DNA from 2 places in the Gordonia sp. JH63 genome. Region 2 is predicted to be linked to the other one. Evidence: riboswitches for the same ligand, from Rfam matches in the RefSeq annotation. Region 2 holds a riboswitch; the other holds the start of a gene.
The links. A riboswitch is a leader RNA that binds a small molecule or an ion and turns the genes downstream of it on or off. The one in region 2 is predicted to bind cyclic di-AMP.
Positions count from the first base shown of each region.

Region 1: another riboswitch for cyclic di-AMP. It lies ahead of GR168_RS14650 (C40 family peptidase); the one in region 2 lies ahead of GR168_RS05810 (transglycosylase family protein).

Region 1 is NZ_CP047235.1:3,295,571-3,311,006, reverse strand. It holds gene GR168_RS14700 (bifunctional phosphatase PAP2/diacylglycerol kinase family protein) at 1-64, opposite strand, end outside; gene GR168_RS14695 (cytochrome bc complex cytochrome b subunit) at 274-1,896, opposite strand; gene GR168_RS14690 (ubiquinol-cytochrome c reductase iron-sulfur subunit) at 1,893-3,050, opposite strand; gene GR168_RS14685 (cytochrome c) at 3,047-3,943, opposite strand; gene GR168_RS14680 (heme-copper oxidase subunit III) at 4,018-4,629, opposite strand; gene GR168_RS14675 (hypothetical protein) at 4,783-5,268, shown strand; gene trpD (anthranilate phosphoribosyltransferase) at 5,290-6,360, shown strand; gene GR168_RS14665 (Lrp/AsnC ligand binding domain-containing protein) at 6,407-6,685, opposite strand; gene GR168_RS14660 (DEDD exonuclease domain-containing protein) at 6,712-8,514, opposite strand; gene GR168_RS14655 (hypothetical protein) at 8,790-9,020, shown strand; cyclic di-AMP (ydaO/yuaA leader) riboswitch at 9,128-9,359, shown strand; gene GR168_RS14650 (C40 family peptidase) at 9,376-10,062, shown strand; gene GR168_RS14645 (NlpC/P60 family protein) at 10,293-11,330, shown strand; gene GR168_RS14640 (hypothetical protein) at 11,339-12,736, shown strand; gene GR168_RS14635 (glycosyltransferase family 4 protein) at 12,736-13,860, shown strand; gene GR168_RS14630 (long-chain fatty acid--CoA ligase) at 13,886-15,436, opposite strand, start outside.
Region 2 is NZ_CP047235.1:1,277,581-1,293,016, forward strand. It holds gene GR168_RS05780 (protein kinase) at 1-1,746, opposite strand, end outside; gene GR168_RS05785 (protein kinase) at 1,873-3,987, opposite strand; gene GR168_RS05790 (hypothetical protein) at 4,088-4,360, shown strand; gene moaC (cyclic pyranopterin monophosphate synthase MoaC) at 4,366-4,917, shown strand; gene GR168_RS05800 (molybdenum cofactor synthesis domain-containing protein) at 4,910-5,401, shown strand; gene GR168_RS05805 (molybdenum cofactor biosynthesis protein MoaE) at 5,398-5,844, shown strand; gene GR168_RS05810 (transglycosylase family protein) at 5,995-6,615, opposite strand; cyclic di-AMP (ydaO/yuaA leader) riboswitch at 6,622-6,838, opposite strand; gene GR168_RS05815 (molybdopterin synthase sulfur carrier subunit) at 7,064-7,312, opposite strand; gene moaA (GTP 3',8-cyclase MoaA) at 7,324-8,412, opposite strand; gene GR168_RS05825 (flavin reductase family protein) at 8,426-8,971, opposite strand; gene GR168_RS05830 (hypothetical protein) at 8,977-9,186, opposite strand; gene GR168_RS05835 (cold-shock protein) at 9,417-9,830, shown strand; gene GR168_RS05840 (DUF2771 family protein) at 9,837-10,349, opposite strand; gene GR168_RS05845 (MFS transporter) at 10,346-12,199, opposite strand; gene GR168_RS05850 (DUF3027 domain-containing protein) at 12,440-13,246, shown strand; gene GR168_RS05855 (hypothetical protein) at 13,264-15,436, shown strand, end outside.

The DNA of each region.
Region 1 (15,436 bases), 2.0 Mb from region 2:
CGTCGAGGAGCGGGCTCGGGGACCGGGCGATCGAATCGTAGATCTCGGCATCGAGAGTGCCCATCCCGCGGGTGATCTGGGACAGACCGGAACTTCGGGGAGGTGACCGGCGCATGGGGTACACCGTGCCACATCGGACCCGCGCCGGCAGCCACCCCGGGGGAGGGGAGTGGTGTCGGTCGGCGACGTGAGCCACTGCGCACAACGAACCGCGGGCCGTCGCGCACCAGATGGTGCTCGACGGCCCGCGGTGGGTCGTGCGACCTCGTGTGACTACTCGCCGAAGGGGTTGCCGCCCTTGGCCTGCAGCTCGCGGAGGGCCTTCCGCTCGCCGGCCTCGATCTCGTGCTCGAGTTCGACGTTGCGCAGCTGCTCCTCCGGCGGATCCGCCGTGAGGATCGAACCCGTACCCGGGGCACCGGCGGAGCCGAGCTTGTTCATCCGCTTGGGCAGTGCCGCACCCTCGTAGGGGAGCGGGATCGGGTGACCATGGCTGTCGACCGGGCCGAGCGGCTGGTGGATCTCGATGTACTCACCCTGCGGCAGCCGCTTGATGATGCCGGTCTCGATGCCGTGTGCCAGTACCTCGCGGTCACTGCGCTGCAACGAGAGCGCCCAGCGGTAGGCGATGAAGTAGACCAGCGGCGGCAGGACGATCAGACCGATACGCCCGATCCACGTGGTCGCGTTCAGCGAGATGTGGAACTTGAACGCGATGATGTCGTTCATACATGCGATCGTCAGCAGGATGTAGAACGAGACCGCCATGGAGCCGATCGCCGTCCGCACCGGGGTGTCGCGGGGACGCTGCAGCAGGTTGTGGTGCGCATCGTCGCCGGTGAGCTTCTTCTCGATCCACGGGTAGGCGAACATCAGGCCGAAGATGATGGTCATGATCAGCACGACCCAGTTCGACATCGGCACCGTGTAGTTGCCCAGGTAGAGCTCCCACGCGGGGAACAGACGTATCAGACCGTCGGTCCACATCATGTAGATGTCAGGCTGAGATCCGGCCGACACCTGTGCCGGGTTGTACGGACCGATGTTCCAGACCGGGTTGATCTGGAAGACGCCCGACATGATCGCCAGCACGCCGGTGACGAAGGCGAACATCGCGCCGGCCTTGGCAGCGAAGACCGGCATGATGCGGACGCCGACGACGTTCTTCTCGGTGCGGCCGGGGCCGGGGAACTGCGTGTGCTTCTGGTACCAGACCAGCGCGAGGTGTGCGCCGATCAGAGCCAGGATGATGCCCGGGAAGAGCAGGATGTGCAGCACGTAGAGGCGCGGGATGATGATGACGCCGGGGAAGTCGCCGCCGAACAGTGCCCAGTGGATCCAGGTGCCGACGACCGGGATACCGAGGACGATGCCACTCATGGCGGCGCGGACGCCGGTGCCCGACAGGAGGTCGTCGGGGAGCGAGTAACCGAAGAAGCCCTCGAACATCGCCAGGATCAGCAGGAGACAACCGATGATCCAGTTGGCCTCACGCGGACGTCGGAACGCACCGGTGAAGAAGATGCGCATCATGTGGATGATGATCGACGCGGCGAACAGCAGAGCCGCCCAGTGGTGGATCTGACGGACGAAGAGACCGCCGCGCACCTCGAACGAGATGTTCAGCGTCGTCTCGTACGCCTTGGTCATCATCACGCCGTTCAGCGGCTGGTAGGCGCCGTCGTACACCACGCGCGTCATCGACGGATCGAAGAACAGCGACAGGTAGACGCCTGACACCAGCAGGATGATGAAGCTGTACAGCGCGATCTCACCCAGCATGAAGGACCAGTGGGTGGGGAAGACCTTGTTGATCTGGCGACGCATGCCCGCGGCGAGGTGATACCGCGAGTCCACTTCTTCGGCTTGAGTGCCGAGGCGTTCGGCGATGCTCATGACTTACGCTCCCAGAATGCCGGACCGACGGGCTCGATGAAGTCGCCTGCGGCAACGAGGTAGCCCTCGTTGTTCACCGTGATCGGCAGCTGTGCCAGCGCACGTGCGGCCGGTCCGAAGATGGGCTTGGCGTACTCGAGCGCATCGAACTGCGACTGATGGCAGGGACACAGGATGCGGTTGCTCCGCTGCTCGTAGAGCGAGGCGGGGCAGCCGAGGTGGCTGCAGACCTTGGTGTAGGCGAAGTAGTCACCGTAGTTGAAGCTCTCCTGACCCTTGCGCTTGACCGCACGGGCCGCATCCTCGGGACGCAGACGGATGAGCATGACGGGGTTGCGGACCTGGTGCAGGCCCTCCTCCAGCAGATGGCGGGAGTGCTCGGACTCGCCGAACCCGTCCGAACGACGCCACGGGAACACGGTTTCCATACCGCCGGCGTCGAGATCTTCCGGCCGGACCAGGGCGACCTGGAACGGGTTGCCGGTGTCACGCCGCAGGTAGATGGTCTCGTTGGGCGCTTCCGGCGGGTTGTAGATCGGCGACCATCCCGAATGCCACAGCGGCGAGTCGGGGCCCTCGGCCCACGGGTTCTTGATGAAGCCACCGAGGAAGGCGACGAGTCCGGTGACCGCGAAGGCGCCGAGACCGAAACCGGCGGAGCCGATGATCATCTTGCGACGACCCAGGGTGGACGTGGCGCCGGTGTCCTGGAGCAGACCGACGATCGTCTTCTTGTCGACCTCGGTCGATCCACCGTCGTGACGATCCTGAACCGAGATCTCGGCCGGGATGAACTTCTTGGTGATGAGGATCAGCGCGACGCCGATGGCGAACACCGACAGGCCGAACGTCACGCCGAGGAGCGGCGTGTTGAACGTGTACCACCAGTAGTTCGGATCGTCCGGGAGGGCGAATTCCCAATGGTTGAACAGGAAGATGCCGAGGCACGCGAGGGCGGACACGCCGGCCACGGTGAACCAGATGGCCACCTGGCGCTCGGCCCGCTTCTCGACCTTGGTGCCCGGCACCGTGTAACGCTCGGACCGGTGGATGATCTCGACGCCGTCGAGATTGGTACCGAGTTTGACGAGCTCATCGGTGCTCATCTGTTCGAGTTCGTCCCGCGACGGGACGTCTTTGTCGTTCGCGCTCATGCTCGAGATCCCATCCACATGGCGCCGGCGACGATGGCGATGACGCCGACGAACCACATGACCATGCCTTCACTGACCGGGCCGAAACCGCCGATTCCGAGTCCGCCGCTGGGCTTTGCCTCACTCACGTACTTGACGTAGGCGATCACGTCCCGCTTCTCTTCCGGATCGAGCTGACGATTCGAGAACTTGGGCATGTTCTGCGGACCGGTCAGCATCGCGGTGTAGATCTGCGCCTCGTTGACCCCGTCGAGGTTCGGCGCGAACTTGCCCGACGACAGTGCGCCACCACGGCCGGTGAAGTTGTGGCAGGAAGCGCAGTTCAATCGGAACAGCTCACTGCCGCGTCCGATGCTGTCGCCGCGCAGCGACTCCTGCGCGACGGTGCCGTCGGCATTGCGCGGCGCCTGCGGCCCGCCACCCTCGGCCTGGATGTAGGCGCCGAGCTGGTCGATCTGCTCGGTGGTGAACTTGGCCGGCTTGCGCTGGGCCTGCGCCTCACCACGCGCTGCCGGCATACGTCCGGTCGACACCTGGAAGTACACGGCGGCGTCGCCGACGCCGAGAAGTGCGGGACCGCGCTCGGGCACGCCCTGGAGGTTCGCGCCATGGCAGGTGATGCACGAGGTCTCGTAGAGCTTGCGACCGTCGTCGATCATCGCGGCGTTGCTCTCGTCGGCGACCGCGACCTGCGGCTCGGGGGTCAACACCGAGGCGAGCACACCCGCCATGACGAGGCCGGCCAGCAGCACGATGGTGCCGCCTGCGCGCCGACGGAGCTTGCGTCGTGCTTTGGCGCGGCGGCCGGCGTCGCGTGCAGAGGAGCGTCGGGCCGAGGCATCGGGTCCGACCTCGGTGCCGCTATCCGACGGACGCGGTGGAGATGAACTCATCTGTGACTCTCTACTAAGCGGGACGGACTGTTGTTAGATCGAGCTGCGCTCGGTCGTGCTGGAGCGGGCCGGCGTCATCGGATGAAGTAGATCGTGACGAACAGCCCGATCCACACGATGTCGACGAAATGCCAGTAGTAGGAGACGACGATGGCCGCGGTTGCCTGCGCCGGCGTGAACTTCGACAGCTTGGTCCGGATGAGCAGATACACGAACGCGATCAGACCGCCGATCACGTGGAGGCCGTGGAACCCGGTCGTCATGTAGAAGACCGAGCCGTACGCATCCGACGCGAGGGTCGTGCCGTGGCCGACCAGCACGGTGTACTCGTACGCCTGCCCGATCACGAAGATCGTTCCCATGATGAGGGTGATGACGTACCAGCGGCGGAGGCCGAAGACGTCACCGCGCTCAGCGGCGAAGACACCCATCTGGCACGTCACCGACGACAGGATGAGAATCGTCGTCACCGGGATGGCGAGGGCGAGATTCAGCTCGGTCGGTGGCGGCGGCCAGCCGACCGCGGAGTTGGCACGGGCGACGAAATACATCGCGAAGAGGCCAGCGAAGAACATGAGCTCACTGGACAGCCACACGATCGTGCCGACGCTGACCATGTTGGGCCGGTTCAGCGAGTGCACGCGCGAGGTGATGGCTGTTCCTGAGGTACCTACAGCGCTTGTCACAAGTGAAGTATGACGGTTCGTAGTAAGCCGTGGCCACCCGGGTCGGAAATTGCCTCCGACTATTTCTCTCGTCGCAGGTCCGGGCGCGAATCGGGTGATCCTCGGCGTGTCCGGGAAGGGCGTGGCGGACGCCCGGCTCGCTACCGTGTGTTCATGTCCAGTTCGGCGCCGCCCGGCCCCCGTGATCTCAACGGCCGAGTCGTCGAGCAGGGTCGCCTGGCGCGGCTCCGCTCACGGCTGCGCCCGCGTGCCGGCGTCGGCCCGCTGACGCTGCACGAGCAGGTGCAGGTGGTGGCGCGGTCCGACGACGACGCCATCGCGAGTTCGGTGGCGCTCGACGCGTCGTCGTGGCGAGCCGCGGACGAGGTGATTCTCCGGCACGTCGTCGAGGTGCCCCCCGCCCGGCGGGCCGATGCGGCCGCGGTGGCGGCGCTCGACGGCTACGAGTCCGTCGACGACGAACGCTGGGGGCCGAGGCCGGCGCCACGCGACGACCGGCTCGTGGTCCTGGTCCTGGCGCGGGTCCAGATGCTCGACGCGATGCATCTGTCGCAGGAACGGTCCCGGATGGCGAGCCTCGGTTCGCGGCACGGCGGATTCGCACGCGAGTGGGCCGTCCTCCAGCGTCCGCCGCTCTGAACACGAATATGCTGACTCCCCGTGAGCACCGCACAATCTGACTTCAGCTGGCCGCAGATCCTCGGCAAGATCATCGATCGCCTCGACCTCAGCGCCGACGAGGCGGCGTGGGCGATGAACGAGATCATGACCGACAGTGCGACCGGAGCCCAGATCGCCGCGTTCGGTGTCGGCGTGAAGATGAAGGGTGCCGCACCGGCCGAGCTCCTCGGGTTGTCGCGCGCGATGCTCGACCACGCGACGCTCGTGGACGTCACTCGCCCGGCCGTCGACGTCGTGGGGACCGGCGGCGACCGATCGCACACGGTGAACATCTCCACTATGACGTCGATCGTCATCGCCGCGTCGGGCGTCGCGGTGGTCAAGCACGGCAACCGTGCGGCGTCGTCGAAGAGCGGCGGTGCCGATGTGCTGGAAGCGCTCGGCGTCGACATCTCCCTCGACGCCGCCGCGGTCGCGCAGTGCGTGGCAGAACTCGGGATCGGCTTCTGCTTCGCGCCGGTGTTCCATCCGGCGTTCCGCTTCACCGGTCCGCCGCGCAAGGAGATCGGCATCCCGACGGTCTTCAACGTGCTGGGGCCGCTGACCAATCCGGCGACACCCAGCCGGGGGCTGATCGGCTGCGCCTTCGCGGACCTCGCGCCGGTTCTGGCGCGGGCCTTCGCCGAGCGCGGCGGCTCCGCGCTGGTGGTCCGCGGCGACGACGGTCTCGACGAACTGACGACCACCACCACGTCGACGGTGTGGCAGGTTGTCGCCGGGCAGGTGAACGAACTCACCGTCGACCCGACGGATCTGGGGATCGCGCGCGTGGAACTCTCCGCCCTGCAGGGGGGAGACGCGACGGTCAACGCCGCGATCGCCCGCGAGTTGCTGGCCGGGACCACGGGCCCGGTCCGGGACGCGGTGCTGCTGAACTCGGCCGGCGCCATCGTCGCGTTCGAGCAGGAGGCCCCGATGAGCTCGGCGGAACTGACCGATGCCCTCGGCGCCGCGAAGGAGCGGGCGGCCGATGCGATCGACAACGGTGCCGCCGCCGACCTGCTGCAGCGGTGGGCCGAGCTCAGCGGCCGGCTCGCCGCGCCCGCCTGACGGTCACGCTGCCCCGAAATCCTTGTGGGGCTCAGTGTTCGGCGGGTCAGTTCTCGCCGATGGAGAAACCGCCCTCGACGTCGGAGCTGGAGTAGCTGCGGAACGCGATGTGTGTCGCGCTCTTGAGAACCCCGGGTAGCCGGTTGATCTGGCCGGTGACGACCGTCGCGATCTGTTCGTGGTCACGGACCCGGATCTTCGCGATCAGATCGACGTCGCCCGCACAGGAGTACACCTCTTCGACCCCGGGGATGTCGGCGACGGCCTGGGCGGTCTCCGGGATCCGGTGGATGTCGGCCTGGATGAGCACGATGGCGGTGATCATGTCGCCAGCCTAGTGGTGCGTGGCCCTCAGCTCGCCTGCCGTGTGCGAGAGTCGGCGACGGGTCTGGCCGCACGTGCGTCGTGCGCCGACTGCGACCAGCCGAGCCGGCGTTCGGCGGAGCCGGCGGGCAGGGCGACCGGCTCACTCGTCGACACGATGCGCGCGCCCGGTTCGGTCATCCAGCGGTACACGAGGCCGACCTCCTCGGCCGGCGCGCCCCGCAGCGGACCGGGGCCCGGTAACACGGTCTCCGCGGCCGCGACGAGCGCGTCGACGACGGGCATGGGCGAGACTCCGCGTCGAGCGCGCCCGGCGGCGGCGAGCCGTCCGTACCGGATGACCGCGAACTGCCAGCCGCGTTCACCGTCGGGCCGGGCGACCACGATCTCGGCGATCGCGCACAGCGCGGCCAGTCGCTGGCAGCGGGCGAGGGCGTCGATCGTGAGCGCGAGACGGTCCCGATGCCGCGCCGCGGTCTCGAACATGTGCGCCTTGGCGAGGTCGGCGAGACGCGCGGTGAGGCCGTCGAGGAGTTCGTCGGCCTCACCCCGCATGAGCCGGCGGGCCGCGGTGACCCGGGGAGAGTAGTCCGGCACCGTCTGCGGCTGCGCCGTGGCCGCCCGGCAGGACCCCGGCCGCCGCCTCCCATCGGCCTCGGGACACCAGTGGTAGCCCGTCGCGCCGAGCCGTGTCGTGCACGTGCGCAGACCGGCGGCCGCCGAGATCACGTCGGCGACGGTCGCCGCGTTGTTGCGGTTGCCCACCGGGCCGATCGACTCGTCGGTGGGTGTTCGGCTGACCTTGAGCCGGGGGAAGCGTTCCTCGGTCAGGGTCACCCACCAACCCTTGTGCGGCTGGGTCGATCGTCGGTTGTACGCCGGTGCGTGCGCGCCGAGGAGCCGGAGTTCGCGGACGGCGGCCTCCAGGGCGTGGGAACACTCCACGACGTCGACCCGCTGGGCGAGGAGCACCATCTCCGCGATGCGGCGGCGCGGGTCGTTGCCACTGAAGTACGACCGGACCCGGCGGCGGAGGTCCACCGCGGTGCCCACGTAGAGGACCTCGTTCGACGGGCCGCGGAACAGGTACACCCCGGGCCGGGCCGGGACATGGTCGGCGAGTGCGCGTTTGGCGCGCAGGCGCGGGTTGGTCTTCGGGAGATACGACGTCAGGTCGCCGACGGTCGCGATGCCCTGATTGCCGACGCGCTCGAGGAGCCGGTGGAAGACCTCCACCGTGGCGCGCGCATCGTCGAGCGCCCGGTGGGTGGGCCGCACGGAGACGTCGAACAGGTCGGCGAGCGCGCTGAGCTTGACCGTCGGCGCCTCGTCACGGCTGAGGATGCGCCGGGCCATGGTCACCGTGCACAGGCTGAGGCTGAACGTCCACGGCAGGTGGAGCCGGATCGCGTTCTGCCGAAGGAAACCCATGTCGAAACGAGCGTTGTGGGCCACCAGGATCGAGCCGCGGGCGAACTCGAAGAACGACGGCAGCACCGACTCGATCCGGGGGGCGTCGGTCAGCATCGCGGTGGTGATGCCGGTGAGGGTCACGATCTGCGGGGGGATCGGCCGGCCGGGGTCGACCAGCGTGGCGAACTCGCCGACCACCTCGCCGCCGCGGATCTTGACCGCGCCGATCTCGGTGATCCGGTCGCGGACCGGGTCGGACCCGGTGGTCTCGAGGTCGACGACGACGAGGGTCGTCTCGAAGAGCGACCGGTCGCTGAACTCGTTCGACGTCTCACCCGTGGCCCCCTGGTCGGCGGCCTCCAGGTCGGCGAAGGTGAGCTGCCCCGCGGGCGAGCCGTCCACGCTGGTCTGCGTCACCCGGCGAACACTAGTTCGATCCACCGACATCGCGACCGCGACGCTCCGACATCGTGTCGTGTGACCCGTGTGACTGCTGTGTCGATCGCTGTTCGACGGACTTGTCGGTGGGCGCCCCTAGTCTCCACCTGGACGTGAGAAATGCGGTCTTCTCACGGTCACAACGACCCGTAACGGGGCCGACGCGGCCCACCCTCGCCAAATGAGATGGAGATCACATTATGTACGTCGATTGTGCGCGCTGCCCGGCTCGTCCCGTCGCTTGCGACGGGTGCATGATGACAGTGCTGTTTGGTGGCCCGAGCTGGGACGATATGCCGCACGAAGGTGGAGTTTCGGTAACGGCGGCCACCTCGGACGCGGATGCCGAACTGGACCTCGCCATCGACGTTCTGCAGGCTGCTGCAATGGTGACCAGCGGCGCTGCACGATCTGCAAGATCAGCCAAAACCGCAGTTCAGGCGCCGGATCGACGCGCTTCTGTGACCGTCCTCAGGGCAGGCTGAGAAGCGGCCGAGGTTTGGCTGTCTGTCGCTTGGTGGACAGAGCGCATCCGATTTCGTAACCTTTCTGAGACCTTTGCGGAGCGTCCCGCTTCAACAGAAGTGGTCCGCAGTAGTCACCGCTCAATCGCCCTCGCGGGCGAACCGGGGAACCACAACCTTCGGACGGGCTCGTCGGAGCGCATCACCACTGATGCGACTCGGTCGAAACCGATCCGAATCGGGGTGAATCGCGTTGCCATGCATGAGTGTCCAGTGGATACCTCATGCGCGAAAACGTGTAGGGCCACTCTTCCGGCCCGAACCCGACAGCTAACTCGGTCGGCGGTAGAGGAAGATCTGAAGGAGAACTCGCTTCGTGGCCAAACATCGTTTGGAACAGCCCAATCGTGGCAGCACGGTCGCCAAGAAGGCGGTGATCGCTGGATCGATCACACTCGGTTCGCTCGCCGCAGCCGCCGGCCCTGCTCTCGCCGCCCCGGTCCACACCCCGCTGGGCACTTTCGAGATCCCGGCCCTGCCCGGCGCGAAGGCCCCGGAGGCCAAGCCCGCGCCTGAGGCCACGCCGGTGAAGAAGTCGCCCGCCGCCACGGTCGAGATCCCCAACCTGGGGCAGTTCACCGTGCCGGGTATCGCGCCGGAGCAGATCCCGCAGCAGTTCCGCCCGCAGGGTGGCGGCGCGCCCCTGGGCCAGCCGCAGCTGACCGCCGGTCAGAAGGCGGTAAAGGCCGCCGAGAGCAAGATCGGTGCGCCGTACTCCTACGGCTCCGCCGGCCCCAACGCATTCGACTGCTCGGGCCTCGTCTACTGGTCCTACAAGCAGGCCGGCAAGAACATCCCGCGCGACAGCTACGGCCAGCTCGGCGGCGGACGCGCGGTGTCGTACTCCGAGGCCAAGCCCGGCGACGTCATGATCTTCAACGGTGGCGGCCACGCCGGCATCTACGTCGGCAACGGTCAGTTCGTCCACTCGTCCAACTACGGCACGCCGGTCAAGCGCGACGCCGTCAAGGAGTGGACCCTGACGGGCATCCGTCGGTACTGACGACAACTGAACACGAACAGACTGAGCACGAAGGTCTCTGGACGGGCGGATCGCGTGGATTGCGATCCGCCCGAACCAGTCCCGGGGGCCGGTCGGCCGCCTAGGGTGGTCGACGGGACGCGGGGTACGGGTGCAGGGGCCCGGGATGCTCAGGGATCGACGAGCACACACGAGGGAGTGAGTAGACCGTGCTGATCGGGGAGGGGCGTGGTCGCGCGACGCGACCGAGGATGCGTTCGGGTCCGCTGATGGTGGCGCTCTGTGTCCTGTCGGCGTTCGCCGTGCTGGCACCGACCGTCGCCGGCGGGGTCGGGGACGCCCGTGCGGTGCCCGCGCGCTCGGCCGATCAACTGCTCGACCGCTACAAGCAACTGGGCATCGACGCGGAGAAGACCACCGAGGCGATGCACAACGCCAAGATCGAGTACGACAAGCAGCGCGGCATCGTGGCGGCGGCCAAGAAAGCCGCGGCCGAGGCGCAGCAGACGCTGGACACCAGCCGCGCCCAGCTCGCCGTGCACCAGAACCGAGTCGACGCGATCGTCCGCGCCAGCTATCAGGGCGCGCGGGTCAGCGGGCTGTACGCCGTGATGGTCAGCGACTCCCCGCAGGCGCTCCTGGACCAGATGTCGGGTCTCGACATGATCTCGCGTCAGGCGTCGGTGGACCTGACCGCGATCAAGAAGGTGCGGGCCAGGACCGCCATCGCGAAGAAGGATGCCGAGCGCACGGCGGTGGCCGCCTCCGAGGCGGTCTCCCGCGCCGAACGGGTCCGTGGTGACCTCCAGACGAAGCAAGCCGACCTGCAGCTCCAGGCGATCCAGATCCGGTCGATCTACAAGTCGATGACCGGCAAGCAGTTGGCGGCTCTGCGCGGTCCGACCTTCGACTTCGATCCGCGACTGGTGCCCAAGGGCACCGCCGCCGGACTGATCGCCACTCACGCCGCGCTCACCCGGATCGGCGACCCCTATGTGTGGGGCGCCACCGGACCGAATTCGTTCGACTGCTCGGGACTCATGGTGTGGGCGTTCCGGCAGGCCGGCAAGACCATCCCGCGATCGAGTCAGGCGCAGATGGCCGGCGGTCAGCCGGTCGAGAAGAATGACCTCAAGCCCGGTGACCTGGTCATCTACTATCCCGATGCCCATCACGTCGGTATGTACGTCGGTGACGGCTATGTCATCCACGCCTCGACCTTCGGTGTGCCGGTCAAGGTCGAGCCGCTCGACGAGGCCGGACCGTACAACTCTGCCCGCCGGTTCTAGTTCCACCGGTGACCTCACCGCGCGGGCGCGCCGGCCCCGTCTCGGCCGTGGTCGTTCTGGTTTTCGCAGTCGCCACCGCGTGCGGCACGGTCGATGTGCCCGGCGGGCCCGGTTCGTCCGCCGCGCCCGTGTCGTCGAGCACCGCGGTCAACGTCTACGAGCGTGATCGAGCGGCGGGCGTGACGCGGTTGCTCGACGCGCTCACCGAAGCGGTGCGTTCCGGGGATGTGCGGGCGATCGGCACCCTCGTCGACACCGCTGCCACCCCGGCGTTCAAGGACAGATTCGTCACGGCCGCCGCGGGTTTCGCGCCCAGCCGGTTCACGCCGCGGAACGGTCGCAGCGGCACCCTGCGGTTCGCACGGTTCGGTTATCAGCTTGCGCCCACCGAAGAGGCGGAGGTGCTCGTACCCGGTGAGTTGCAGGAGCTCCTCGATGCCGCGGGGAGTTCGGACTCGTGGGTCGCTCCGGTGGAGTTGCGCTATGCGCTCGGCGGCGAGGGGGTCCCGGGAGTCGACGAGGCCGAGGTGGTCGTCGGCACCCAGTTCGTGGTCGCCCGCTACGGCGAGGCCTGGCGCCTCGTCGGAGACGCCACGGCCCTGGGAGGAGAATCCGCACCCACTCAGATGTGGGAGCTGCCCGGACTCCAGGTGGCCGACACCGCCACCGCAGGCGGCACGTCGGTGGTCGCCTCGTATCCCCGAACGTCTTCGACGGTGGCGACGCTGCAGCGGGAGCTGCCCGGGGCGGTGGATGCCGTCAGTGACTTCTGGGGCGACGATTGGGATCGCCGCGCCGTCGTGGTCGCCACGGCGACCGACGACGAGTTCGCCGCACTCGTACCCGAGGGCCGAGCGGCGACCGGGACCGCGGCGGCCGCGACCGTGTTCAGCAGCCTCGACCTGGTCCAGCGCACCGCGACCGGACAGCGCATCATCCTGACCCCGGCGGCCCGGGAACTCGCCGCACCGACGCTCGCGGTGGTTCTCCGGCACGAGTTGACCCATGTCGCGGCCCGCGTTCACACCGCGCTCGACGCGCCGCTCTGGATCACCGAGGGCGTGGCCGAATTCGTCGGGCGCAACGGGACTTATACGAGGATCGCGGATGCCGCACCCGACCTGATCGCGTCCGTGCGTGCCGGTCGAGTTCCGACCGGGCCACCCGCCGACACCGACTTCGCGATGGACGGTCAGACTTCACAGGTGGCTTATCAGAGTGCGTGGTCGCTGGCCGCCTACGTCGCCGATCGATTCGACGAGGCGCGGCTGAAGAAGATGTACATGGGGGTCGCGGCGTCGGCCCTGCCCGCGGCGCAGGACACGGCGATCGCCTCGAGTGTCGGGCTGACGCGTGCCGAACTGGTCGCGGGGTGGCAGCGGTGGCTCGAAGTGCAGGCCCGTTGATGTCTCGAACGTTGTTGCTCACCAACGACTTTCCGCCCCGTCCGGGCGGGATCCAGTCCTACCTGCAGAATCTGGTGGACCTGCTGCCGCCGGAGGACGTGGTCGTCTACGCGCCGCGCTGGCGTGGTGACTCGCACGAGAAGTTCGACGCGGCCGCCCCGTATCGGGTGTACCGGCACCCGACGACGCTCATGCTCCCCACCCCGTTCGTGGCGCGGCGTGCCGCGGAGATCGTGCGCCGCGAACAGATCTCGACGGTGTGGTTCGGCGCGGCCGCACCGCTGGCCGTGCTGGCGCCGGCGATGCGTCGCGCGGGCGCCCAGCGGATCATCGCCAGCACGCACGGTCACGAGGTCGGGTGGTCGATGCTGCCGGGCGCGCGGCAGGTGCTCGGGCACATCGGCCGCCACACCGATGTGATCACCTTCGTCAGCCGATACACCCGCGGCCGGTTCGCGTCGGCCTTCGGCGCCCGCGCGGCCCTGGAACACCTGCCCCCCGGCGTCGACACCGAGCGGTTCGCCCCGGATTCGGTGCTGCGACAGCGGTTTCGCGAACATCTCGACCTCGGGGAGCGTCCGACGATCCTCTGCCTGTCGCGGCTGGTGCCCCGTAAGGGCCAGGATGTGTTGATCCGCGCCCTGCCGCTGATCCGACGCACCATCCCCGACGCGACGCTGGTCATCGTGGGCGGTGGTCCCTACGGGAAGACCCTGCGCGACCTCGCGGCCGACACGGGCGTGGCCGACCATGTGATCTTCACCGGCTCGGTGCCCGCCGACGACCTCGCGGCGTACCACAACATCGCGGACGTCTTCGCGATGCCGTCCCGGACGAGGGGACGCGGGCTGGACGTCGAAGGCCTGGGGATCGTCTACCTGGAGGCATCGGCGTCGGGCGTGCCCGTGGTCGCCGGGTTGTCCGGTGGGGCGCCGGAGACCATCGAGGAAGGGGTCACCGGCACGGCCGTCGACGGCACCGATGTCGACGCGGTCGCCCTGGCGATCCTGGCGATCCTCGGTGATCGCGCGGCCGCGGCCGAGATGGGCCGGGCCGGACGGCGTTACGTCGTCGAGAACTGGCAGTGGAGCCAGATGGCGGCCCGCCTGCGCCAGTTGCTCTGAGGATCAACCGGCGCCGGCGGGGAGCTCACCGCTGGTAGATCGCCTCGATGTCGCCGGCGAACTTCTCCACGACGACGTTGCGCTTGACCTTGAGGGTCGGCGTCATCTCGCCGGTCTCCTCCGTGAAGTCGGTCGGCAGGATGCGGAACTTCTTGATGGCCTCTGAATGTGACACCGTCTTGTTGGCGAGGTCGACAGCCGACTGGACCTCGGCGCGCAGGTCGGCGTCGTCGGCGAGGTCCGCGACCGTCGCCATTGCCGGCTTGCCGGTGCGCTCCTTCCACGCCGGAAACGCCTCCGGATCGATCGTGATCAGGGCGGCCACAAACGGTTTCGCGTCACCGACGACGGTGGCCTGCGAGATCAGGGCGTTGGCGCGGATGACGTCCTCGAGTCCGGCGGGGGAGACGTTCTTGCCGCCCGCGGTCACGATCAGTTCCTTCTTGCGGCCGGTGATGGTGATGAAGCCGTCGGCGTCGACGGTGCCGAGGTCGCCGGTATGGAACCAGCCGTCGACGACCGCGGATGCGGTCGCCTCGGGGTTCTGCCAGTACTCGGTGAAGACGACCCCGCCGCGCAACAGCACCTCACCATCGTCACCGATCCGAACGGCATTGCCCGACAACGGTTTTCCGACACTGCCGATCTTCGACGCCGACGGCGTGTTCACGCTGAACGCGGCCGTGGTCTCGGTGAGGCCGTAACCCTCGTACACCGGCACGCCGACGCCGGAGAAGAAATGGCCCAGCCGGGCGCCGAGCGGCGCGCCGCCGGAGATCGCCATCTGGCACTCGCCGCCGAGGGCGGCCCGGAGCTTCTTGTAGACGAGCGCGTCGAAGACGCCGTGCTTGACCTTCAGCGCGAGACCGACCTGCCCCTTCTCCTTCGCCTTCGAGTACGCGATCGCGGTCTCGGACGCGGCGTCGAAGATCTTGCCCTTGCCGCCGTCGTGGGCCTTCTGGCGGGCGGTGTTGTAGACCTTCTCGAACACGCGCGGCACGGACAGGATGAGCGACGGTTTGAAGACGGCGAATTCGTCGACGAGGTTCGGGATGTCGCTGGTGTGCCCGACTTCGGCGCCGGCCTCGATCGCGACGAGAGTGATGGCGCGCGCGAGGACGTGGGCGAGGGGCAGGAACATCAGCAGACGCTTCTCGTCGCGGGCGATGACCTGATCGAGGAGGTCGCCGGCGAGGACCGCCCGCACCTCCGACAGCATGTTGGCGTGGGTGAGTTCGCAGCCCTTGGGGCGGCCGGTGGTCCCCGAGGTGTAGATCAGCGTCGCCGGGTCGGCGGCCTTGACGGTGGCCCGGCGGGCCGCGACCTCGTCGTCGTGGACGTCGGCACCGGCGGCGACGAGCTCGCCGACGGCACCCGGCCCGTCGGTGCGGTCGATCTGGAAGACGGTCACCGGCGTGGTCAGGGAGTCGATGGACTCGAACTCGGCGCGATGTCCGTCGTCCTCCAGGACGATCGCGACCGCACCGGAATCCTGCATGATCCATTCGATCTGGCCGGCGGAGGACGAATCGTAGATGGGCACGGTGATCGCGCCCGCGGACCAGATCGCGAAGTC
Region 2 (15,436 bases):
GGTGATGTCGGTGACGACGCCGAGTCCGGGAACCTTCGTCGGTGCCGAGACCGGGTCGGTGCCACCGCCGGTGCCGAGCTGGCCGTATTCGTTGTTGCCCCAGCAGTAGGCGTCGGTGCCGGCGACAGCGCAGGTGGTGCCCCAGCCGGTGGAGATCGCCTTGACGTCGGAGATGGCGCCGACCTTGGTCGCGGAGTCCACCGTCGAACCGCTGGAACCGTTGCCTACCTCGCCGTAATGGTTGTTGCCCCAACAGAATGCGTCGCCGGCGGCGATGGCGCAGGCCGTCGAGACGTAGGCGTTCTCGCCGGTGAGGTAGCCGCCGGTGGTGACCGCGGTCGCGTTGGCGACCCCGGTCACCGCCACCGGTCGGGTGTGCGGCGTCGTGGAACCGTCGCCGAGCTGACCGGAGTCGTTGTCGCCCCAGCAGTGCACGCTGCCGTTGACCACGGCGCAGCTGCTGCCGAAGTTCGTGCTCACCACCGGCTGCGCGACGGTCGCCTTCTCCGGGTCGGCGACGGTGCTGCCCAGGACGGCCAGTCCCACGACGGCGGCGACCACCAGCAGCAGCACGGCGCCGAGGACGCCGGCGACGATGAGGCCGGTCCGCTTCTTCTTTTTCGGCGGGACCGGCGGCATACCCGGGTAGCCGACCTGGGGATGCCCGGGCTGCGCGTGCGGGCCCGAGAGGTGAGGGGCCGAGGAGTACATCGGCTGGGGACCCGACGGCTTGTTCATCAGCGGCTGCGGGCCCGACGGCCCGGTCATGGTCGGCTGCGGCGGCGGGGTGTACTGGCCATGGGGTGGGCCGAACTGCTGCTGGGGTCCCGAGGGGTGACCCGTGGACGGGCCGCCGGTGCCACCGCCGACGAGGGTGGGCGGCGGAACCGAACCCGCGATCATCGTGTCGCCCTGCGCGGCAGGGGATTCGAGCGCCGACTTCAAGGCGGCCGCGAAACTGCGGCAGTCGGGATAGCGGGATGCGGGATTCTTCGACAGGGCGCGCTGGAACACCGGGTCGAGGTGCGCGAGGTCGCCGCGCAGCTGGCCGATGTGGGGAACCGGGCGTTGGATGTGGCCCAGCATCACCGACGGTTCGGACTGTCCGACGAAGGGCGGCTGCCCCGCGAGCATCGCGTAGGCCGTGCAGGCCAGCGAGTACTGGTCCGACCGGGCCGTGGCGTCGGCGCCCTCGAGTGTCTCCGGGGCCGAGAAGGCGACCGTCCCGATGAACGAATGGGTGCCGGTCAGGTTGGCCGAGCCGGCGAGCTTGGCGATGCCAAAGTCGAGCACGAGGGCGCGTTCGACGGCGTTCGTCGCCGGGTCGCGCGTGACGAGGATGTTGGCGGGCTTGATGTCCCGGTGCACCACGTGGTGGCGGTGCGCGTAGTCGAGGGCGTCGGCCACCTGTCCGACGACCGTCGACACCTCCGCCGGCGTGAGACGTTCCTCGGTGAGGTCCTTGCCCTCGACGTAACTCATCGAGAACCAGGGCGAACCGTCCTCGATGCCGTACTGGTGGATGGTGATGATGCTGCGATGGTCGAGCTTCGCGGTGGTGCGGGCCTCGTTGGTGAAGCGCTGGTTGAACCCGGGCTGGGCACTGACCGCCGTGGAGATGACCTTCAGGGCCTCTCGCCGCTCGAGTTGCAGGTTCTCGACGAGGTACACCTCGCCCATACCGCCCGCGCCGAGCTGGGAGACCACGCGATAACCGGCGATGTGGGTGCCGGGACTCAACGGCACGGCGTCACCTCTTTCTGGCTTGGCGGGAGAGCGGCTGCCAAATGGCTGCTCTCGCAGACGTATGCAGGGACGATACCGAACCGGGAAAGGTCCGGGGCACCCTTCAACCGGATGACGGAGCCGACGCTAGAACGTGACCTGAGTGGGGGTCAGACGGTCGTCGGTGCCCCCGATGCCGAGCTGTCCGGTGGCGTTGAAACCCCAGCACCACAGGTATGACGACGCGAGCGCGCACGTGGTTCGTTCGCCGGTGGACACCGCGCCGACATCGGACAATCCGTTCACCCGGGTGGGCGCCGGCCGGTCGGTCAGGGTGCCGTCGCCGACCGAGCCCCAGGCATTGGCGCCCCAGCAGTACGCGACCCCGGCCGCGAGTGCGCAGGTGGTGTTCGACGTGCCGGTGCTGATGGCCTCGACTCCGTCCAGGCCGGACACCGGCGTCGCCGTGCGTCGGCCGTAGGTGGTGCCGTCGCCGAGTTGGCCGAACGCGTTGTCGCCCCAGCAATATGCACTCGCCCCGGCGATCGCGCAGGCGGTCGCGGCGCCCGCCGAGACCGACGTCGCGCCGTCCAGGTCGGCGACCCGGGTCGGGCGGGCGCGGTTCGTGGTCGTGCCGTCGCCGACCTGTCCGTTGTCGTTGAGCCCCCAGCAGTAGGCGTCACCGGTCGCGACGGCACACGTGAAGTTCACGCCGACGCTGATGGCGGTCACGTCGTCGAGCCCGGCGACCCGGACCGGCCGGTACTGATTCGCGGTCGAACCGTCGCCGAGCTGGTCGAAGTCGTTGGTGCCCCAGCAGTACGCCGAGCCCGCCGAGATCGCGCACGTGGCCCAGTTGGCGGTCGAGATGGCGGTGACATCGGCGAGACCGGCGACCCGGGTCGGCGTCAGCCGCGCGTCGGTCGTGCCGTCGCCGATCTGCCCGTAGTCGTTGTTCCCCCAGCAGTACGCGAGTCCCTCGGCGATCGCACAGCTGTTGGGTCCACCGGTGCTGATCGCGGTGACGCCGCTGAGATCGGCGACCGGCGTGGGAGTCTGGCGGGTGTCGGTCGTGCCGTCGCCGAGTTGGCCGGCCGCGTTGTCGCCCCAGCAATAGGCGGTTCCGTCCCGGATCGAGCACGTGGCACCGAGCCCGGCGCTGAGCTGGGCGCCGGCATCGGCCGCCGCGATCGGCGACGACGGGGCGTCGGACGCGTCCCCGCCATCGCCGCCGCCGAGGGTGAGGACCCCGATCGCGACGACGACGGCCAGCACCGCGACCACGGCGACCGCGGCGAGGGCGAGCGGCCACCGTCGCCGGTGGGAGGGCGTCGGGGGCGCGGGGGATGGGGAGACCCACGGTTGGGTCGGTTTGGCCGGCGGCGGCGGGGTGATGACCTGGGTCGCAGCCACGGGCGCGGGTGGCCGGTTGTCGGAGTGGGTTCGCCCCAGCGCGGCGCGCAGATCCGCGGCGAACGCACCGCAGGTGGGGTAGCGGTCGAGGGGGCCGCGCGCGAGCGCACGGTCGAAGACGGGATCGAGGGCGGCGAGCTCGGGGCGGTGGGTGCTGATCGGCGCCGGGCGTGTCGTGAGCTTGGCGACGATGTGACGGGTCTGCGTGTCGGCGTCGAACGGGGTTGCGCCGGAGAGCAATTCGTAGGCGGTGCAGGCCAGCGCGTACTGATCCGATGCGGGGCCCGCGGGTTTGCCGTCGAGGATCTCCGGCGCGGCGTAGACGAGGGTGCCCACGAACGACGACGGCGCCGTCAGAGTGGTCGCGGTGGTGAGCTTCGCGATCCCGAAGTCGAGCACGACGACGCGGTCGAGGGCGTCGTCCATCGCGCGGCGCGTGACCATGATGTTGCCCGGTTTGATGTCGCGGTGGATCACGCCGTGCTCGTGTGCGTAGTCGAGGGCATCGGCGACCCGGGAGACGACGGCCACCACCTCGTCCGGGCGGAGCGAGGCGCGTCGGAGGTCACGGCCGTCGAGGTAGGCCATCGTGAACCAGGGGTCGCCGTCGGCGACGCCGTAGTGGTAGATCGTGACGATCGACGGATGGTCGAGGGCGGCCGCGGTCTGTGCCTCGCGACTGAACCGGCGCGCGAACTCCTCGTCGACGGTCTCGGCGATCGAGATCACCTTGAGGGCCTCGCGCCGACGAAGTTGCGGATTCTCGACCAGGTAGACGGTGCCCATTCCGCCGCTCCCCAGCCGCGTGATCACCCGGTAGCCGGCGACCTGGACCGGTTGGGCGACCATGGGCGCCTCCTGGGGCGTGACCTGTGTTGCGACGACCATAGCCCCGGCACGGGACTTCCGCCCCGGACACGGGTCTTGTTCATTCGAACGGCATGGCACAATGCACGACGTGGCAAACAAATCTGGCGCTGAAACACCCTCCTCCGGCGAAGCGGGGGCCGGCACCGGCAAGGTCGTCGAATCTGCCAAGGGCAAGAAGCACTACGTCGACAACGGCTGGCCGCAGGACGAGAACGGCGACGCCGCCGAGCACGCGGTCTCCGAACTCGCGACCCACATCTCGGGTGCGTTGTCGCCGTTCGGCGACACCGAGTTCCCGCTTCCGGTCGACGACCTGCCGTTCGTGCAGTCGAAGACCATCGTCAACCGCTGACGTCGATGCCGCCCACCGGGACTGACGAAGGTGGGTCGGACGCCCGGGACACCGGGCCGGTCGGCGGCTCCCGGTTGAGTCATCTGGACGAGTCCGGAACGGCCCGCATGGTCGACGTCGGCGCCAAGCCGACGACGAAGCGTCGCGCCGTCGCCGCCGGCACGTTCCACACCACCGCCGAGGTGATCGGTCTCCTCAGCGAGTCGCGGCTGCCCAAAGGAGATGTGCTGGCCACGGCGCGCATCGCCGGGATCATGGCGGCCAAACGCACCGACGAGCTGATCCCGCTGTGCCATCAGCTGGCGTTGTCGTCGGTGGAGGTCGACTTCGCGATCGGCGCCGACACCATCGAGGTCACCGCGACCGTGGCCACCTCCGGACAGACGGGTGTGGAGATGGAGGCGTTGACCGCGGTCGCAGTCGCCGGGCTGACACTCCACGACATGGTCAAGGCCGTCGACCGACGGGCGCAGATGGACGGGATCCGCCTCCTCGCCAAGACCGGCGGCAAATCCGGCGACTGGTACCGCGAACCGTCTGACCCGGCTCATGACTGACCGGAATCCTTCCCGCGTGGCGCGCGTCGTCGTCGCGTCGAACCGCGCCAGCAGCGGTGTCTACGAAGACCGGTCCGGACCGATCATCGAGGCCTGGCTGGTCGAGCAGGGTTTCACCGTGGACGAGTGCGACGTCGTCGCCGACGGCCCGCCGGTCGGCGAGGCCCTCCGCGCCGCGATCTACGCCGAGGTCGACCTCGTCATCACCACGGGCGGAACGGGTTTGACGCCCACGGACCGGACTCCGGAACAGACCCGCCCGCTCCTCGACGTCGAGATCCCGGGTCTGGCCGACGCCATCCGCTCGGCCGGGCTGCCGACGGTGCCCACCGCGGTCCTCTCACGCGGACTCGCCGGAATCGCCGGGACGACCCTCGTCGTGAACCTGCCCGGTTCGACCGGCGGGGTCCGCGACGGGCTGGGCGTCCTCGCCGGGGTCGTCCACCACGCGCTCGATCAGATCCGCGGAGGCGACCACCGATGACCCGAGAGGCCGGCTCGCACGTGGTGCACACCGCGGTCGTCGACGAGCCGATCACGCTGGCCGACCACGAGGCGATGGTCATCGACGCCGCCGACGGCAAAGCCGGTGCGGTGGTCGGGTTCGTGGGCGCGGTCCGCGACCACGACGGCGGCCGCACCGTGACCGCGCTGCATTACTCGGGGCATCCCACGGCGACGAAGGTCCTGGCCGAGGTCGTCGCGGAGGTCTCCGCGGTCGACGGGGTGCGCGCGGTCGCGGTGTCCCACCGGGTCGGCGACCTCGTGATCGGCGACATCGCGTTCGTGGTCGCGGTGGCGGCCGACCATCGTCGGGCGGCGTTCGAGACCTGCTCGCGCCTCGTCGACGAGGTCAAGGCCCGCCTGCCGGTCTGGAAACACCAGTTCTTCGACGACGGCACCGACGAATGGGTCAACTCGGCCTGACCCCGCCCCCCGCTGGTTGAGCTGACCCCCGCTGGTTGAGCTGACCCCCCGCTGGTTGAGCTTGTCGAAACCAATGGAAAAGGGCCCCGCACGGATGGTCCATCGTGCGGGGCCCTTCGTCTGGGTCCCAGATCAGGCGTCGAGCGGCGATCAGGGGTTGGGCAGCAGGTGCTTGTTGTCGTTGAACAGCTTGATCTGGTCCTGGTTCAGCGTGACGCCGCTGTCCTTGGCCGCCTGCCAGAGGTTCTTGATCTCGGGGCTGACACCGGCCTCGGTGAGGGCGTCGGTGACCTGGTTGGCGACGTCCTCGGTGGTCTTCGCCAGGTCGACGCTGCCGTTGCCGCCGGGGAGCACCGGGGCGATCTCACGCGGGGTGTCGGTCGGCGCGCTGCGCGGGGTCGAGCCCGACAGGCCGGTGCCACAGGTGGGCCAGGCGCCCTTGCCCTGCGAACCGAGCACACGCTCGGCGACGACGATCTGCTCCTCGCGGGAGGCCTGATCGGCGGTCGGGGCGAACTCGCCGCCGCCGTGGCCGGTCCAGGTGCTCGGGGAGAACTGCAGGCCGCCGTGATAGCCGTTGCCGGTCGCGATGGCCCAGTTGCCACCGGATTCGCACTGCGCGACCTGGTTCCACTCGGCGTCGGTGGCCGCATTGGCGGTACCGGTGCCCAGGAGGGCTGCTCCGCCGCCGAGGACCGCGCCGGTGAGGGCGACCTTGGTGATGGTCTTGGCGGCCGTGCTGGTCGTCTGCTTGCGATGACGTCCGGACATGTCTGTGTTTCCTCTCTCCACGCGCCTACGAAGTCAGCTGTCGGGTTCGAGCGAGAGGTGCTCGGTCCCGGGTCGTCGTGGTGGTCGCCGCGACTTCCGGGACTTAACCCCGAGGACACCTGGTGTGGTGCCCGGTCTCAGGGGATGAGGTTGGGTCCCCCGTCCTCGTTCCTAGATTGCTTGTCGTTCCCACCGGCGGAACGAGGCTCGGCGCGGCCGGTGGGACGTTATGTCTTGGTTGCTGTGTCGTGACCTCCGAGGAGGACGCTTCGAACAGTACGTCGTTTGTTGGACTGAATCACCTGCTTGGACGCAAGCGATTTTCGGCCCGGATCCGGGTCTTCCGACCCACTCCGGCCGTCATCCCAGTTCAACGGGTTAGTGGCCGTCCCGTGCCCATCCTGTTACCGCGCCGTGATGTGATTAAGGTCACAAGCCGGGTGTGGCGTCAGCCACCGGCAAACGGGGGGAGGACGTCGAGTGTCGCGCACGTGCCGAGCGCACGCGTCCGATCGGAGAACGCGATCTCGTCGCGCAGATACGAGCAGCGTTCGAGAACCGTGGCGAGGGAGGGGTTTCCGGCGGCGAGGATGCCCTCGAGGGCGCCGAGCGGGGTCGACGGGTCGACGTCGATCACCTTCTCCTCGGCACCGGCCGCGGCGCGCGCGGCCGCGAAGAAACGAACTGTGAGCTGCATCGGACGCGAGCCTAGCCGCCGATCGCCGACATCGGCCGATCCGGTTGGGTGAAGCCCGCCGCGTTCACCTCGTGGCCCGCCGCCTTCGCCCACATGTTCGCGCGCCACAGGCGCGCGAGGGCGGCGTCGATCTCGTCGTCGGGGAGGGTGCGCAACGCGTGCCGCACGTCGGTTTCCGACGTCGCGAACAGGCAGTTGCGCAGTGATCCGTCCGCGGTGAGCCGGGTGCGGTCGCAGTCCCCGCAGAACGGCCGGGTGACCGACGCGATCACCCCGACGCGTGCCGGGCCGTGCGCGCCGCGGTGGCCGTCGACGAGCCACGTGGCGGCGGGCGCGCTCCCACGTGGCGCAGGGTCGGGCAGCAGGGTGAACCGCTTCCGCAGGGTCGCGAGGATCTCCTGTGCGGTCACCATCTGTGCTCGCTGCCACGCATGGTCGGCGTCGAGTGGCATTTGTTCGATGATGCGCAGCTCGTAACCGTGCTCGAGACAGTAGGCGAGCAGGTCGGGGACTCCGGGCAGGTCGCTGCGGTCGGGTACCACGGCGTTGACCTTGACCGGGTCGAGCCCGGCGCGGCGGGCCGCCGCCAGGCCGTCGAGCACATCGGACAGACGGTCCCGGCGCGTGATCTCGGCGAAGCGGGCCGGGTCGATGGTGTCCAGCGAGATGTTGATACGGCCGAGGCCGGCGTCGACCAGACCGCCGACCCGCCGGGTCAGTCCGAGTCCGTTCGTCGTCATCGCGATCTCGGGCGACTGCGGGAGGCCCGCGACGGCGGCGATGACGTCCTCGAGGTCGCGGCGCAGCAGTGGTTCGCCGCCGGTGAATCGGATGCGCTCGATTCCCAGGTGGCGCACTGCGACGGTGAGCACCCGGATCAGTTCGTCGGTGGACAGCACCTGGTCGGTGGGCATCCAGTCGAGGCCCTCGGCCGGCATGCAGTACGAGCACCGCAGATTGCAGCGGTCGGTGACCGAGACGCGGAGATCCTTCGCGACCCGACCGAAGGTGTCGAGCAACGGCCCGTCGGTGGGCGCGTCGGAGGTCGCTGCTTCCCGCGGGGAGCGGGGCAGCGGCAGTCCGAGGCCGACCGTGCTCATGGTGCTGGGCGACTCACTTCCGGGTCGGGTCCGTGCGCGCCTCCAGGGCGCGGAAGGTGCTGGCGTGGAAGACCAGGGGCTCGATGTCGGGATCGGCGCGCAAGGTCTCGATCTCCAGCAACACGACGGTGTGGTCGCCGGCCTGGATCTCGTTGTGGATCGTGCACGACAGGTGGGCGGCCGCGTCGGGCACGAAGACCGCCCCGCGATCGGTGCTCAGCGGCGTGATGCCGTCGAACCGGTGCTCCGACGACCCGGCGAGTTGCTTGCAGAGTTCGATCTGGTCGCCGGCGAACACGCTGACCCCGATGGCCGGTGCGGTACGGATCCGCGGCCAGGTCGTCGAGGTGTTCTGGACGCAGACCGAGACGAGCGGCGGGTCGAGCGACACGGTGGTGAACGAGCTCGCGGCCATTCCGATCAGCGTGGTCGAATCCCCGTCACGCTGTTCGCAACACACCGCCACGACGCCCGACGGGAAACAGCTGTACGCGTCACGCAGCGCCCGCCCGTCGGAGACGGGGGAGAGGTCGGGGGTGGTGTCGATGGTTGTGGTCACGGTCCTCACCTGGCTCGGCGTCCGGCACGGAGTGCGTACACCAGGCCCAGGACGAAGCCCAGCGGTGCGCACATGGTCAGCAGATAGACGGCGGTCGGCGCGGTGTCGCCGCCGGTCACCAACGGTGTCAGGAACAACGCCACGATCGCCAGAATTCCGATCATGAACACGACCCCGGCAGCCTGCAGCAACCGCGGGGAGGATGTCTTCTGCATACCCGCCACGGTAGTGCAACGCGCGCCGGTGCGACGCCGCGCGATCCGTGCCCGCCGGGTAATGGTGTGACCGCGCGGTGGGGCGTTGGCTAGGATGGTCCGAAGCAGGCGCCTTGCATCCGTCTGGGCTCGCACGGTCTTCCGCCGTACGGGCCGCGAGATGGGTGACGGCGTCTTTTGTCGTGACGGGTCGTTTTTCGACAGATCTAGAACAGATGAGGGTGAGCACAGTGCCGACCGGCAAGGTGAAGTGGTACGACGCGGACAAGGGCTTCGGCTTCCTCTCCCAGGAGAGCGGTGAGGACGTCTACGTCCGTTCGGCAGCGTTGCCCGACGGAGTCGAGGCGCTCAAGCCGGGCCAGCGCGTCGAGTTCGGCATGGCCGCCGGTCGTCGCGGCCCGCAGGCGTTGAGCGTGAAGGTGCTCGAACCGGCACCCAGCGTCTCCAAGAACGTGCGCGAAGCCGCCCGCAAGGACGTGAAGCGGCACACCCCCGACGAACTGCACGGGATGGTCGCCGACCTCATCACCCTGCTCGAGGGCAAGGTGCAGCCGGACCTGCGCAAGGGGCGTTACCCCGACCGTAAGACCGCACAGCGGATCTCCGAAGTCGTGCGTGCCGTCGCGCGGGAGCTCGACTCCTAGGACCGACTACGCGGCGGGCGCGGTCTGAACCGCGAGCTCGCCGCGCGGCAGGATGTCGTCGGCGGGGGTGAGCCGCGCCGACGCCGAGATCACGGTGAACCCGACCAGCACCCGGTCCGGTTCCGACCGGAGCGTCAGGGTGAAGGTGTCGTCCGCACCCTGCTGCTGCTCGTCCTCGACGATCCCGCGCGGAGTCTGATAGACCGCCGCGAGGTTCCACGGACCCTGCGCGATCTCGCTCGAGACCGTCAGCATGATCGTCGAACCCACCGGCACCGGTACGGTCGCGGTCTCGTTCGGCGCGGTGATCTCGGGATCGCACGCGGTCAGCATCAGGTCGCACCACCAGCGCGGATCGACGGTGTGCAACTCATCGCCGACCGCGACGTGCAGGTAGGGCTGATCGTCGTGCGCCGCGTTGCGGGTCAGCAGGAACACCGACGTCCCCACCACCGCGACGAACAGCACGACGACGATCGCGATGATCGACAGAGCCTTCTTCTCACCACTGCTGATCACTGACGACGTTGTCCTGTCTGGTTGGGCGGCGGGTGATCGCCGGGGCTGTACGGGCGCTCACCCCGGGTCTCGAACGGGGCGGTCGACGGGGTCCGGGTGGGCATCCGGGCGGTCGAGGGCCGCGCGGCGTGCGGTCGGGTGTCGGCGTCCGCCGGACCGGTCCGGGTGGCCGATCGGGCTTCTGCCGCGCGGAAGGCGACGGTGGGCGCGGCGTGGTCGGGGCGTCGACCGCCCAGACCGGGGACCAGTGACTTGCCGCGGGTGGTCATCACCGTCTGCAGCAGCCCGAGGCCGAGCAGTACCGAGACGACCGTGAACCCGATCCACAGGGTCGGCGGCAGCAGCACCCCGAGCGAGGCGCCGAAGACCCACGACAGCTGCAGCACCGTCTCCGACCGGCCGAACGCCGAGGCGCGGGACTCGTCGGGCAGGTCGTCCTGGATGGACGAGTCGAGGCACACCTTCCCGATCGCGCTGGTGCCGGAGGCGACCAGGGCTGCCACGGCGGCCGCGGCGATGTTGCCGAAGATGGCGGCCAGGACCGCGACGACGAAGCAGGCGGCGGTCGCGCCGACGACGATGTTCGGCGGGTTCTTCAGCTCGAGGCGGGTGCCGACGCCGTTGCCGATCATGTTGCCGACGCCGGCGGCGGCGCCGACCGCGCCGAGGAGGAGCAGCTGGGTCCAGTCGGAGGCGTCGCCCTGCTGGGCCTTGGCGTAGAACGCCACGAACAGCGTCAGGAAGCCGGTCAGGATGCGGATCGTGCCGTTGCCCCACAACCCGGCGACGACCTTGCGTCCGAGTGGCTGGCGCATCTTCGCCGCGAGCATCTTCGCGCCGTCGCGAGCGCTCGTCGGCTGCTCGGAGTCGCCGGGAGCCGACCGCGCGGGCTCGCCGTGGTACGTGAGGGTCGTCGGGATCTCGCCCTCGGTGGACTCGACCCACGCCGGGATGCGCATGCACAGATAGGCGCCCGCGGCCGCGACGACGGCCAGCCACACCATGGCACCCGGCAGATGCAGCGGGAGCAGCTGGCCGAGGAGGAACTCGATGGCCGCGGCGACCGCGCCGCCCACGACCGTGCCCCCGATGAGGCCGAAAGTGGTCAGCCGTGAATTGACCCGGGGAAGGTCGATGGTCGGCGGCACCACACGCGGCGTGACGGCCGACTTGAGGACGCCGAACGATTTGGACAGCACCAGCAGACCGAGGGCACACGGATAGAGCACCCATGGGTCGTATTCGAGCTGCTGGGTGATGTCGTTCCACTGGACGTTGGCCATGATGAGCAGGGCCAGGACGACGCGCAGGCCGAAGGTCGTGGCCATCGCGATGCGGCGGCCGCGCTGCAGTCGGTCGAGGAGCGGGCCGATGAGCGGAGCGATCAGGGCGAACGGCGCGATTGTCAGTGCCAGGTACAAGGCCACATTGGTCTTCGACTCACCGGTCGCGGCGGCGAAGAACAGCGTGTTCGCCAGCGCGACGGCCATCGCGGCGTCGGCGGCGAAGTTGGCGATCACCGGCAGCGTCAGCGCGGTCAGGCCCGACTGGTCGGCGCCGTCGGCGGTGGCCGCCCGGTGGATCTTGCCGATCCCCCTGCCGGTCAGCTCGCGACTCCGCATCGCCGCGACCCGCATCACCGTCAGCTTCTTGGGTGTACGGCTTCCACCGTTCTGGGGCCCGTGGTCGGTCGGCATCGCCCGGGTCGCCTCGTCGGCCGGCGGACGGGCGCGGTCGTCGAGCGGCGGGAGATGCGGATTGTGGGTCGGCGGGGGGAGGTAGGCGTTGCGGCCGGGACCCGGCCCGGACGGCGGCTCTCCCCATCCCGGCGCCGGTCGCCGGGTCCGCATCTGCCGCGTCTCGTCGGCCGGATAGTTCGTCGAACCGGGGTGCTGCGCGGCGCGTCGTGCACGACCGGCGGGTGGCGGTTGCCGAGGGTGCTGGTCGGCGGGACCCCTGGGGGCCCCGCGCCCCTCGTCGTGTCGGGAACTCCGTGGGATCACGCAGACGATTGTTCCTCATCTCCGACTGTGGTCGCTTGAAGCGGGTCGGTTGTGTGGCACACGTCGGCGGTATTGCACACTGGAGCGGTGACTCAGGTTGGTGACGGCGAACGGCACGGTGAGACCGAACGGCTGCTGGCAGCCGTCGACATCGCGCGTTCCGCGCTGCTCGATGAAGGTCAGCGGCCCGGAGCGCACCGGCGCAGTGTCGCCGAGGGCGACTGGGCCGCCGCGCACTACTTCGATGCCGAGCTCACGGGCTACCGGGGGTGGCAGTGGTGCGTCGTGCTGGCGGGTTCCCCGGGCAGCGACGAGATCACGCTCAGCGAGGTCGTGCTGCTTCCCGGTGACGGCTCGCTGCTCGCGCCGCCGTGGGTGCCGTGGTCGGAGCGGGTCGCGTCGGGCGATCTCGCACCGGGCGATCTGCTCGCCGCCGAACCCGACGACCCGCGTCTCGTGCCGAACCAGATCGACACCGGCGACGAGTTCCGATTCGAGTCCGAGTCCGTGGAACCCGACGACATCGGTCAGGTCGCGGGCGAGCTGGGGCTCGGCCGCAAGAGACTCCTGAGCCCGGAGGGACGCGCCGAGGCTGCGCAGCGCTGGTACGACGGCGACTTCGGTCCCGGCTCGGAGATGGCGCAGGCCGCGCCGTACTCGTGCTGTACCTGTGGTTTCTACGTCCCGCTCGCGGGTGCGCTGCGCGCCGGCTTCGGCGCCTGCACCAACGAACTGGCGGCCGACGGGCGCGTGGTGTCGGCCGAATACGGATGCGGTGCGCACTCGGACGTGCAGGGCCCCAAGGGGAACGGATCGCCCGCGTACGACGCCTACGACGACGGCGCGATCGAGGTCGTCGAGATCTCCCGGGACGCGGAACCGGCCCGGACCTGATCCGGCGCGAACCGACCGTGACCGACGATCCGTTCGGCACCGCGACATTGCGGTCGTCGACCCTGGATGCGTGGGCGGCGTCGCCGACCCGGTTGGCCGAGGACGCGGCCGCCGAAGCGGATCTGGTGACCGTCGGCTACCGGGATCGACTGCTGACCGAACTGGCCGCGAACGCCGCCGACGCGGCCGCGGCGGCCGGTGTCGCGGGGCGGCTGGCGGTCTGGGTGGACGGCACCGAGTTGCATGTCGCCAACACCGGCGCCCCGCTGACCGATGCGGGGGTGCGTTCACTCGCCGCGTTGCGGGTGTCGGCGAAGACCGCGGACGACTCGGGCGCCCGGCAGATCGGGCGGTTCGGGGTCGGCTTCACCGCCACCGCGACGGTCGCCGATCGCATCGAGATCCGTTCGCGCAGTGGGTCGGTGGTCTTCGACCGGGCGGACACGATGGACGCCGCGCGAGCTGCCGGGATCTCCGTCGACGGGCCCGCGGACGTGCCGGTGCTGCGGCTGGCGTGGCCGACGGATCAGACGCCGACCGATGGCTTCGACACCGAGGTGGTCCTGCACCTCCGCGAGGAACCCGGCCCGCTCCTCGACGCCATGCTCGGCCAGGCGCCGGATCTGGTCGTCGAACTGACTGCGCTGCAACGGATCAGTGTCGGTGATGTCGAGGTGTCGGCCGAACGGTCGGCGGGGCCGGACGTCGACGACGATGCCGCGCGCTCGGTCGTGACGACGGTGTCCGTCGTCGGTCCGCCGGACGCGACCGGCCTGCCGTCGACGCGCCGATGGCTCGAGGTCGCCCGGGGCGGCACACGCTGGCTCGTCGACGCCGACGGTGAGCCCGCGGCGGCCGGCGAGGTCCTGCGCGCCCCGACGCCCACCGACATCGAACTCAGCCTGCCGTGCCGGTGCATCACCGACCTGGCACTCACGCCAGATCGACGGCACCTCCATCCACGTACCGAGATCGGCGACGCAGCAGCGGGTTACGTCGATCTCGTCCGGCTCGTCGAACCGGTGCGCAGGGTCGAACTGGTACCCGAACTGCATCTCGCGCGTAATCCCGACGACGCGCGCCTGATCGAGGCGGTTCGTCGCGAACTGCGGGATGTCGCGTGGCTTCCGGCGGCGGCCGGTGCCGACCTGGTGCCACCGCGCGGGGTGATGCTCGTGGGGCTGACCGATCGGCTCGCGGAGATCCTCGGCGACCTGTTCGGTGACCTGATCCACCCAGATCTGTCGCTGACACAACATCTCCCGACGCTGGGCCGGCTGGGTGTGTCGGAGCTCGGGCTCGCGGGGCTCGCCGAACGTCTCGTCGGCGTCGACCGTGAACCGTCGTGGTGGCACGACCTGTACGCCGCCCTTGCGCCCCTGGTGTCGACCGGCCGCGAGGTGGAAGAACTCGGCGCCCTGCCGATCCCGAGATCGGACGGACGGATGGCGATCGGGGTGCGTGGACTCTTTGTCAGTGACCGGATCTCGACCTCCATGCGGTGGATCCCCACCGTGCATCCCGAGGCGCGCCACGAACTGCTGACCCGACTCGGCGTCGCGGATCTGACGGTCGCGCAGGCAGTCTCGGACCCGGCGTTGCGCAGCCTCGTCGACGATGTCGACTTCGACTCGGCCGGCCCCGACGATGACCGGCTCGCCGTCGAGGTGTGTGCGGTGTTGCGAGCCGATCCGGAAGCACCGGTTCCCTCGTGGCTCTCGGCGCTCGCCCTCCCCGACGCCGACGGCGAGTTGCGGCCGGCCGACGAACTCCTGCTGCCGGGCAGCCCGCTGCTCGAGGTCCTGGTCGACGATCACCCGTTCGGTGTGGTCGACGCCGAGGTGGTCGCCGAGTGCGGCGTCGAGGAACTGCGGCGGATCGGCGTCGGCTGGGGTTTCGTGACCGTCGACGACGACCTGCCCGTCGCGCCCGAGCATGACCTGCCCGACGAGGAGGACTGGTGGGCCACCCTCCCGGACGCGCCCGAGAAGATCAGTGCAGTACGGGATCTCGACTTGATCGAGGACCGGCGCTGGCCGGAGGCGTTGACCATGATGGCCACCGACGAACGGATCCGGCCGCTGCTCGCCGACCGGACGGGTTACACCGCGTGGTGGTTACGACGCCATGCGGAGATCGACGGTCTGCTGCTGGGGGAGTACCGGTCGCCGTCGGATGAGGTTCTCGAGA